DNA from 2 places in the Stenotrophomonas sp. CS3K5 genome. Region 1 is predicted to be linked to the other one. Evidence: riboswitches for the same ligand, from Rfam matches in the RefSeq annotation. Region 1 holds a riboswitch; the other holds the start of a gene.
What was found. Region 1 has a riboswitch for glycine ahead of AC5YGJ_RS11325 (trimeric intracellular cation channel family protein). Riboswitches for the same ligand answer to the same signal wherever they lie in the genome.

Region 1 (5,580 bases):
CAGCGGCCAGTACTACCGGTTCTTTTTCGGCAGCGCGCGCACGTAGGAGGATTTGCCGTCCTTCTTCAGCTCGAACAGGCCAATGGCCGCCAGCAGGTCACTGAGTTTGCCGTAGCCGTAATTGCGCGAATCGAACGAGGCCTGGTTGCCGATCTGGCTGCCGACCGGCCCCAGATGCGACCAGCCGTCCTCGCCTTCGGCCGCCGACACCGCGCGCCTCAGCATCTTCACCAGCCGGGTGTCGCTGCGCATTTCCGCGCCGCTCTTGCGCGGGCGTGCATCGTCGCTGGGCAGCGGCTCGTTCGATGTCTGCTCACTCGGCGCCTGCTCGACATCCGGCACACTGGCATGGGTCTGGCCCAACGCTTCCAGGTAGGTGAATTTCGAACACGCGTTGACGAACGGTTCCGGTGTTTTCTTCTCGCCGAAGCCATACACCTTCACGCCGTCGGTAAGCAGGCGCATCACCATCGGAGTGAAATCGGCATCGCTGGAAACGATGGCAAATCCATCCAGGTTGCGCGCGTACAGCAGGTCCATGGCATCGATCACCATCGCCATGTCCGAGGCATTCTTGCCCTTGCTGTAAGCGAACTGCTGGATCGGGCGGATCGCATACTCGTGCAGCACCGCTTCCCAGCCCTTCAATCGCGGGCTCTTCCAGTTGCCATAGGCGCGACGCACGTTGGCCACGCCATAGCGCGCCACTTCGGCCAGGACTTCGTCGATCTTCGAGGCCGGCGCATTGTCGGCGTCGATCAACAGGGCGATGCGCTTTTCCGGTTCGCTCATGGGCTCCTCAGGGGCATGTGCCTGAACCCGAGTATCGCCGATCCTTGCAGGCGCTGACGTGACAGGCGGCCGGCGTGCGAAGATGCCAGGCGCTTCCCCCAATGCCCCCACTGGAGTGAGTCGATGAGTCGTGAGCGCGTTCCCCACCTGGTCGTTGTCGGCGGCGGTTTTGCCGGTCTCTGGGCCACCCGTGCCCTGGCCCGCGAGCGCATACGCATCACCCTGGTCGACCGCCGCAACCATCACCTGTTCCAGCCGCTGCTGTACCAGGTGGCCACCGCCGGCCTGTCCGCGCCGGATATCGCCGCACCGCTGCGCCACATCCTCGGCCACCAGCGCAATGTGGAAGTCCGGCTGGGCGAAGTGGTGGCCATCGACAAACAGGCCCGGCAGATCCGCATGGCCGATGGCAGCACGCTGGACTACGACAGCCTGCTGCTGGCCACCGGTGCTACCCACGCTTACTTCGGCAACGATCAGTGGGCCGATGATGCGCCCGGCCTGAAGACCCTGGACGACGCCATCGCGCTGCGCCGTAAGCTGCTGCTGGCCTTCGAACGCGCCGAGGCCGAGCCGGACCCGACCAAGAAGGCGGCGTGGTTGAGTTTCGCCATCGTCGGCGGCGGCCCCACCGGCGTTGAACTGGCCGGCACCCTGGCCGAGATCGCACGGCACACGCTGCGCAACGAATTCCGCCACATCGACCCGGCCAGCGCCAAGGTGCGGTTGGTCGAAGCCGGGCCACGCGTGCTGTCCTCCTTCCCGGAAGTGCTTTCGCTGAAGGCGCGCCGGCAGCTGGAAAAGCTGGGCGTGGAAGTGCTGACCGGCACCCCGGTAAGCGACATCGACAGCCAGGGCTTCAAGCTGGGCGATCAGTTCGTGCCGGCACGCACCGTGGTGTGGGCCGCCGGCGTGGCCGCCTCACCGCTGGCGCGCACGCTGGAGGTGCCGCTGGACCGCGCCGGGCGCGTGCAGGTGCAGCCGGACCTGACCCTGCCCGGTCACCCGGAGCTGTTCGTGGCCGGTGACCTGGCCGCACTGAGCCAGGCCGACGGCAAGCCTGTACCCGGCGTGGCACCGGCCGCCAAGCAGATGGGCAAGTACGTGGCCGAGGTGATCGGCGCGCGCCTGCACGGCAAGCCCGAACCCGGTCCGTTCACGTATGCCGACTACGGCAACCTGGCCACCATCGGCCGCATGGCCGCCATCGTGCACCTGGGCCGACTGCAGCTGTCCGGTGTGCTGGCCTGGTGGTTCTGGCTGGCCGCGCACGTGTTCTTCCTGATCGGCTTCCGCAACCGCCTCGTGGTGCTGCTGAACTGGGCGGTGGCGTACTGGAGCTACCAGCGCAGCGCGCGCATCATCTTCGGTGATGACCAGGACGACCGGCGGCCGAAGCGGTAGAGCCGGCAGCCGCAGGGTCGGATCCCTTTCCGCAGGAAAGGGCTCCGACCCCGTTGACGCCATCCACGCAGGACGTGGCACTACTTCATCAGCGGGCGCGAGAATTGCTGGCAGAAGCCTTGCTTCCTCGCCGTGTCGGCAATCTGCGCCGCACCCCAGTGCCGGGTAATCCAGATCGTCAGTGCTGCGCTGCTCAGATGCCGGCGCAGCATGCCGCGATGAGGCTGCTGCGACAGGTGGCTTTGGGCAATCCAGAGGGCTTCCCGCTCCACTTCGGGCGCCTTCTTCATCACGTCCTTGTCGAAGAACTGGGCAGTGAATCGCCATGGGTTCATCGGCTGGTATTCCGCTCGTGGTTCAGTGCCGCACGCTGCCACATTACTGGCGGCGCGGCCCGCCGGCTTCGGTCGACCGTCCACCAGTGCCATCCCGAGCAGGTACAACAGGCCAGGCAGCAGCACGATGCCGGCGACCAGCACGGCGATGCCGAGCCATGCGCGGCCAGCAGTGCGCATGGGTTATTCCGCCTTCGGCTTCGGGTACCACAGCGCGTTGACGATGACCCAGCGCTGCTCGAAACGCCCCATGTGGAAGTAGTCGACGAACCACGGCGTTTCCAGCCTCACCGAGGCGGCGTTGCCGGTCACATCCAGCACCGTGCAGCGACGGTCCCACTGATTCTTCGGGGTCATCAGTGCGCCTTGCTTCGTCAGCGCGACCAGCTCCTCCTTCGACATCCGGCGCAGGCCGAGTCGTTCGTCCGGCGTATCGCCGAGCACCGCGCGCTTGGCCAGATCCGGGTGCAGGGAACGGGCGACGCGCTGCGGGTCGGCTTCCAGCTGGCCGTCCACGTAGTCGTGGCAGGTCGCTTCGATGGCCGCGAGGGTGGCCGGGTCGGCGGCGGGGCTGGTTGATGCGGAGAGAGCGAACAACAGGGCAACGGCGGACATCCGGGTCTCCAGCGCTGAGGGCTGGGCGATCATGGCATGGGCGCACGCGCCCATCCACGCATGGCGTGGATCTACTGTAGAGCCGAGCCCATGCTCGGCTGATCCTCGTCGCCACTCCAGCAGCCGAGCATGGGCTCGGCTCTACAGAACAGCCTCGGCAGGCGCCTGCAGCCAGGCCAGCTTGCGTTCGCGCGGCTGCTGCTTGAGCTGCCATTCGGCGCGCGAGGCGGCGGCGCGGTCCGGGTATTCGCGCACGGCCAGGATGCGCAGCGGCGGCCTGGCGCGGGTGTAGCGGGCACCCTTGCCGGCCTGGTGGGCAGCGAAACGCGCGTCCACGTCAGTGCTGATGCCGGCGTAGAAGCTTCCATCGCGGCATTCGAGCAGGTACAGGAACCAGGGGCGGAGGGACGGGGCCATGGCCGGATTATGCCGTGCTGCACTGCAGCGGATATACTGGCGCCCGAATGCAGGAGAGAGGCGCCGCGCTGGCGCCCGCCGAAGGCGCAGGCTCCCATGATCGCTCAGGCCGGTGGGCTGGAATCCCACCAACCATGCATTCGACTCGCCGAGCTGGAGAGAGGTCACCGGGCATGCCCGGGACGATCCGCCGAAGGGGCACGCGGCCTACGCCGCTGAACTCTCAGGCAAAAGGACAGCGGGAGCGGCACCGGTCATCGTCATCACGTCATTGCGCAGGCAGTGGCGGTATACGCGCATGGCCGGCCCCACCGCGCCCGGAGCCTGCCCCATGCTGCTTTCCATCATCTACCTGATCGCCATTTCCGCCGAAGCCATGACCGGCGCGCTGTCCGCTGGCCGCCGCCGCATGGACCTCTTCGGCGTGGTCATGATCGCCTGCGTCACCGCCCTCGGCGGCGGTTCGCTGCGCGACATCCTGCTCGGCCACTACCCGCTGGGCTGGGTGAAGCATCCCGAGTACCTGGGCTTCACCGTGTGCGCGGCGCTGATCGCCACCTGGGTGGCGCGCTGGATGCACCACTTCCGCCGCACCTTCCTGGTGCTCGATGGCCTGGGTCTGATCGCCTTCACCCTGATCGGCTGCTCGATCGCGCGTGAGGCGGGCCATGCCACGCCCATCGTGTTGATTGCCGGCATGCTGACCGGTGCGTTCGGCGGCGTGCTGCGCGACATCCTCTGCAACGAGGTGCCGCTGATCTTCCAGAAGGAGCTGTACGCAATCATCGCGCTGCTGACCGGCGCGGCGTATCTCCTGCTACTGCACTGGGGCGTAGCCGACGCCACTGCCATCCTGTGCTGCCTGGGCGGCGGCTTCGCGATGCGCCTGCTGGCGATCCACTACCGCTGGGAAATGCCGAAGTTCGTGTATCACGACGAAGTGCATTGAACGATGGCGTGTTCGCCGGGCATGGCCCGGCGCCACCCTTCGAGCCCTGCACCACCCCGGCGATGTACCTGGCGCTGTCGCACATACGCAGCGCCAGGCGCATCGCCGGTGCGGACGGGCCGGTCTCCAACTCCGACCGGCCCTGATCGCGGCCGCACCCCCGCAGGCGCTGGCCGCCATCCACACACATGCCGCACTCAGGCGGCTCCCATCAGGCGGCTTCGTACACCTTCACTCCGCGACGGGCGCGCACGGCCGCAGCCAGTCGCTCCAGCACCGTCACGGTGGTGTCCCAGTCGATGCAGCCATCGGTGATGCTCTGGCCGTAGACCAGCGGCTGGCCTTCGACCAGTTCCTGGCGGCCACCGACCAGATGGCTCTCGATCATCACACCGACGATGCGCTGTTCACCGTCTTCCAACTGAACGGCGATGTCCTCGATCACCGTCGGCTGGTTCTCCGGGTTCTTCAGGCTGTTGGCATGGCTGGCGTCGATCATCAGGCGTGTCGGCAGCTTGGCCTTGGCCAGCGCCTGGCAGGCATCAGCCACACTGGCTGCGTCGTAGTTCGGCTGCTTGCCGCCGCGCAGGATCACGTGGCAATCCGGGTTGCCGGTGGTTGACACGATGGCGGTGCCGCCCTGCTTGGTGACCGACAGGAAGTGATGCGGATTCGAAGCAGCACCCACGGCATCGGCGGCGATCTTGACGTTGCCGTCGGTGCCATTCTTGAAACCGACCGGGCACGACAGCCCCGACGCCAGTTCGCGGTGCACCTGGCTTTCAGTGGTGCGTGCACCAATGGCGCCCCATGCCACCAGATCGGCGATGTACTGCGGCGAGATCACGTCGAGGAATTCGACACCGGCCGGCAGGCCGAGCTTGTTGATGTCGCGCAGCAGGCCACGTGCGATGCGCAGGCCCTTGTCGATCCTGAAGCTGCCATCCAGGTCCGGATCGTTGATCAGGCCCTTCCAGCCCACCGTGGTGCGCGGCTTCTCGAAGTACACGCGCATGATGATTTCCAGTTCACCGGCCAGCGCATCGCGCAATGGCTTCAGGCGCTGGG
Region 2 (5,580 bases), on a different contig from region 1:
CACGCTGGTGCGGGTACATGTCCAGCACCGCCAGCGCCAGGATCGGGAAGATCAACGCCATGCCCATGCCGCCCAGGAAGATCGGCAGCACCGCCCACGGCAGCACGAACTGCGGCGCCAGCGCCACGTAGCCGACGTTGAGCAGCACCGACAGCGCGCACAGGCCGAAACCGATGGCGATCTGGCGCGTCGGCGTGGTGTGGCCGGCCATGCGCCCGGACAGGAACGAGCCGGTGGTCATGCCACCAATGGTGGGAATGAACAGCCACGCGAAACCGCCCTCGCCCAGATGCAGGTGCTGCATCACGAACACCGGCGCCGAGGAGATGTACAGGAAGATGCCGCCGAAGCCGATGCTGCCGGCCAGCGCCAGGCGCAGGAAGCGCGGGTTGAAACCGATGCGCACGTAATCGCGCAGCAGCACGCGCGGCGACAGCGGCAGCCGCGCCTCGACCGGGTGGGTTTCCGGCAGGAACCGCGCGGTGGCCGCCAGCAGCACCAACCCGAACACCACCAGGAACCAGAAGATCAGCGGCCAGCCGGCACCGCTGAGCAGGATCCAGCCACCGATGATCGGTGCGATCGCCGGCGCGATGCCGAACAGCATCGACACCTGGCTCATCAGCCGCTGTGCGTCATGACCGTGGTACAGGTCGCGGATCACCGCGCGACCGACGATCATGCCCACGCCCGCCGACAGGCCCTGCAGCGCGCGGAAGGCCAGCAGCGTGCTCAGGTCGGTGGACAGCGCGCAACCGACCGAGGCGCCGACAAACACCACCAGGCCACCGAGGATCACCCGCTTGCGCCCCCAGGCGTCGGACAGCGGGCCGTGCGCCAGGCTCATCAGGCCGTAGAACAACAGGTACACGCTGATGGTCTGCTGCACCGCCACCTCGTCCACCGCCAAGCGCTGGGCCAGCTGCGGGAAGGCCGGGAAGATGGTGTCGATCGAGAACGGACCGAACATGGCCAGGCCGGCGAGCAGCAGAGCCATGCGGCGGGTGGAAGGAGCAACAGCGGCGGTCATGGAAAAGGTGTCCGGCAGGGCCATGCGCGGCACGCACGGCCGGCGCCGGTCCCCTTGCGGCAGGGACGGCGCCAGATGAATACGAGAATCCGGCCATCATAGGTGGGGATTGCACGCGATGCCATGCAGCGCTGCACAAAACGCACGACCGGGCCATCGGCCATTCAGGCCCGGCGGCACCGACCGGCGGCCGCCGGCGGGCCCGCAACGGGCTATAATCGCCGGGCAACACGGTGGGAGAAGCGGAACACCGCTGCCGAAGGCGCAACGCCCGTAATCGCTCAGGCCCGATACCACCCGTAACACAACTCTGGAGAGACCGGTTCGATCCGGCGCCGAAGGGGCACGAAGCTGCGGTTGGCCGCGCTTTTAAACTCTCAGGCAAAAGGACAGAGGGGCGCCCCGCAGACCGCCGACCGGCGGCTTGTGCCCGTGCGTGTGCCCTTTCCTGACGGATCCTTCGCCATGTCCCAGAACACCCCTTCCCTGCGTGAGCTTGAGCACCACTCTGCGTTCGTCGAGCGTCACATCGGCCCCAACGATGCCGAGATCGCGCAGATGCTCGACGTCGTCGGCCACGCGTCGCTGGATGCGATGACCGATGCCATCGTGCCGGCCAAGATCAAGTCGCCGGCGCCGCTGGCGCTGCCGCAGTCGATGACCGAAGTGCAGGCACTGGCCAGGATCCGTGCGATCGCCGACAAGAACACCGTGCTGCGCAGCTTCATCGGCCAGGGCTACTACGGTACCCACACGCCGAACGTGATCCTGCGCAACATCCTGGAAAACCCGGCCTGGTACACCGCCTACACCCCGTACCAGGCGGAAATCTCGCAGGGCCGCATGGAAGCGCTGATCAACTTCCAGACCCTGTGCGCCGACCTGACCGGCATGGAGATCGCCAACGCCTCGCTGCTGGACGAAGCCACCGCCGCCGCCGAAGCGATGACCCTGGCCAAGCGTTCGGCCAAGTCGAAGTCGGACACCTTCTTCGTGCACGATGCTGTGCACCCGCAGACCCTGGAACTGCTGCGCACACGCGCCGAGCCGATGGGCATCGTGCTGCGCGTCGGCACCCCGGCCGAGGCCCTGGAAGCCGAAGCGTTCGGCCTGCTGCTGCAGTACCCGGATACCTTCGGCCAGGTCGGCGACTACAAGGCGCTGGTGGATGCCGTGCACGCACGCGGCGGCCTGGTGGCCGTGGCCACCGACCTGCTGGCCCTGACCCTGCTGGCCGCCCCGGGCGAATGGGGTGCGGACATCGTGGTCGGCAACAGCCAGCGTTTCGGTGTGCCGTTCGGCTTCGGTGGCCCGCATGCGGCCTTCATGGCCTGCCGCGATGCCTACAAGCGCTCGATGCCCGGCCGCCTGATCGGCGTCTCGATCGACGCGCAGGGCAACCCGGCCTACCGCCTGACCCTGCAGACCCGCGAGCAGCACATCCGCCGCGAGAAGGCCACCTCCAACATCTGCACCGCGCAGGTGCTGCTGGCGGTGATGGCCTCGATGTACGCCGTCTACCACGGCCCGGACGGCCTGACCCGCATCGCCCGCCGCACCCACCGCCTGGCCTCGATCCTGGCCGCGGCGCTGCGCACGGCCGGCGTGCAGGTCGGTGGCGACTTCTTCGACACCCTGCACATCACCGGCGTGCATGCCGATGAGATCCACGCCAAGGCGCGCGCCGCCGGTTACAACCTGCGCGCGATCGACAGCGACTCGGTGGGCATCAGCCTGGACGAAACCACCACCCGCGCCGACGTGGTTGCGCTGGCTGCGGTGTTCGGTGCCCAGGCCGACGTCGACGCGCTCGATGCCAGCACCGCCGATGCACTGCCGGCCGGCCTGCTGCGCCAGTCCGCGTTCCTGACCCACCCGGTGTTCAACACCCACCACAGCGAGCACGAACTGCTGCGCTACCTGCGTTCGCTGGCCGACAAGGACCTGGCGATGGACCGCACGATGATCCCGCTGGGTTCGTGCACCATGAAGCTCAACGCCACCGCCGAGATGATCCCGGTGACCTGGCCGGAGTTCTCGCAGATCCATCCGCTGGTGCCGGCCGACCAGGCACTGGGCTACAAGGAACTGATCGATACGCTGGAAGCGATGCTGGTCGAATGCACCGGCTACGATGCCGTCAGCCTGCAGCCGAACTCCGGCGCGCAGGGCGAGTACGCCGGCCTGCTGGCGATCCGCGCCTACCACCGCTCGCGCGGCGAAGGCCACCGCGACATCTGCCTGATTCCCGATTCGGCGCACGGTACCAACCCGGCCTCGGCGCAGATGTGCGGCATGAAGGTGGTGGTCACCAAGACCGATGCCAACGGCAACGTCGATGTCGAAGACATCCGCGTCAACGCCGAGAAGTACAGCGACCGTCTGGCCGCGATCATGATCACCTACCCGTCCACGCACGGCGTGTTCGAGGAAGAAGTGGTCGAGATCTGCGAGATCATCCACCAGCACGGCGGCCAGGTGTACACCGACGGCGCCAACATGAACGCCCTGGTCGGCGTGGCCAAGCCGGGCAAGTGGGGTTCGGACGTTTCGCACCTGAACCTGCACAAGACTTTCTGCATTCCGCATGGCGGCGGCGGTCCGGGCGTGGGCCCGTGCGCGGTCAAGGAGCACCTGGCACCGTTCCTGCCGGGCAAGCTGGGCGACAACGGCCCGGTCGGCATGGTCAGTGCGGCCAGCTTCGGCAGCGCCTCGATCCTGCCGATCAGCTGGATGTACATCGCCATGATGGGCAGCGAAGGCCTGCGCAAGGCCACCCAGGTCGCGCAGCTCAATGCCAACTACATCGCCAAGCGCCTGGCCCCGCACTTCAAGACCCTGTACACCGGCCGCAACGGCCTGGTCGCGCATGAGTGCATCCTGGACGTGCGCCCGCTGGAGAAGACCAGCGGCATCGGCGCCGAAGACGTGGCCAAGCGCCTGATCGACTTCGGCTTCCACGCCCCGACCCTGAGCTTCCCGGTGGCCGGCACGCTGATGGTCGAGCCGACCGAGAGCGAATCGCTGCACGAGCTGGACCGCTTCATCGACGCGATGATCCAGATCCGCGAGGAAATCAGCGCGATCGAAGACGGCCGCCTGGACCGCGAGGACAACCCGCTGAAGAACGCGCCGCACACTGCTACCGCAGTGACCGCCAGCGAGTGGACCCACGCCTACCCGCGCGAACTGGCCGCCTTCCCGCTGGCCAGCCTGAAGCAGAGCAAGTACTGGCCGCCGGTGGCACGCGTGGACAACGTGTACGGCGACAAGAATGTGATGTGCGCCTGCATCCCGGTCGATGCCTACAAGGATGATGAAGTCGAGGCGTAATCCTTCGACCCATCGGAAATGAAAACGGCCCGCGCGAGCGGGCCGTTTTCATAAGGGCGTGTGGACCAAGGTCCACACCCACAACAGGTCGATCACGGGTCCGGCATCTGTCCCAGGCTCAACTGCCACGACACGCCGTAGCGGTCCTGCACCCAGCCATAGCGGTTGCTGAAATCGTAGTCACCCACCGGCATCAGCCAGTGCCCGCCCTCGCCCAGCACGCGCGCGGCGCGTTCGAACTGTTCGGCGCCGGAGCACTCGACGAACAACGAGATCGACGGGCTGAAAGTGAAGTCGTGCACATCCAGGCTGTCGAAGCACAGGTAGTGGGTGCCACCGAGCAGGAAGATGGCCTGGCGCACCTGCCCGGGTACGCCGGCACCGGGCCCCTCCGGGTGCCGTTGCAGGGCCAGCAGGCGGAAATCGGCAAAGGCCTCGGCGTACAGGGCCAAAGCGGCCTCGGCCTGGCCGGTGAACATCAGGAACGGACGGCTGCGCAGCATGCGGTACTCCCGGTCGACGGGCCGATGACGGCCTACGCGATCAGCATCGCACGGCCCATGTATGCCTGCTGTAGAGCCGAGCCCATGCTCGGCTGGCGACCACGCAAACAGCAGCCGACCATAGGGTCGGCTCTACAGGAAATTCGGCGACCGCAGCCGACCGTGGGGTCGGCTCTACAACGGCAATCACGCCTCGCGCATGCGCCGTGCGATGGCACTGCCAGCGGCGATCGTGGCCGTCAGCGCCACCATCGACAGGAACTGCAGGCGGGTATGCGCCTCGCTCAGCAGCAGGCCGAAGATCAGCGCCAGGATGCCCAGCGCGCACACCGTCAGCCACGGGAAACCGGCCATGCGGAACGGCAGGCGGGTGCCAAGGCGGTCGGCACGGCGACGCAGCACCAGCTGCGAGACCAGCGACAGCGTCCACACCAGCAGGCAGGTGGAACCGACGATGTTGAGCAGGACCGGCAGCACCCGGTCCGGGAACAACAGTTCCATCACGGTGGCGGCGAAACCGAACAGCACGCTGGCCAGCACGGCGATCACCGGCACCTGGCGCGGATCGGTCCAGCCCAGCACCGCCGGCGCTTCGCGGCGCTGGGCCAGCGAGTACATCATCCGCGAGGCGCCGTAGAGGTTGGCGTTGAGCGCCGACAGCAGCGCGATCACCGCAATCAGCGTGATGGCGGTACCGGCGCCCGGGATGCGGGC

Region 2: it holds a riboswitch for glycine, as region 1 does, so the genes downstream of both, gcvP (aminomethyl-transferring glycine dehydrogenase) here and AC5YGJ_RS11325 (trimeric intracellular cation channel family protein) in region 1, are expected to answer to the same signal.

What each region holds. Positions count from the first base shown of each region.
Region 1 is NZ_JCAKRX010000006.1:207,032-212,611, forward strand. Features, by position in the region: gene AC5YGJ_RS11300 (NYN domain-containing protein) at 13-792, opposite strand; gene AC5YGJ_RS11305 (NAD(P)/FAD-dependent oxidoreductase) at 916-2,196, shown strand; gene AC5YGJ_RS11310 (hypothetical protein) at 2,277-2,711, opposite strand; gene AC5YGJ_RS11315 (nuclear transport factor 2 family protein) at 2,715-3,146, opposite strand; gene AC5YGJ_RS11320 (GIY-YIG nuclease family protein) at 3,288-3,563, opposite strand; glycine riboswitch at 3,604-3,693, shown strand; glycine riboswitch at 3,707-3,812, shown strand; gene AC5YGJ_RS11325 (trimeric intracellular cation channel family protein) at 3,895-4,512, shown strand; gene AC5YGJ_RS11330 (3-deoxy-7-phosphoheptulonate synthase) at 4,724-5,580, opposite strand, start outside.
Region 2 is NZ_JCAKRX010000013.1:132,520-138,099, reverse strand. Features, by position in the region: gene AC5YGJ_RS17585 (multidrug effflux MFS transporter) at 1-1,030, opposite strand, end outside; glycine riboswitch at 1,331-1,433, shown strand; gene gcvP (aminomethyl-transferring glycine dehydrogenase) at 1,496-4,363, shown strand; gene AC5YGJ_RS17575 (VOC family protein) at 4,456-4,866, opposite strand; gene AC5YGJ_RS17570 (amino acid permease) at 5,053-5,580, opposite strand, start outside.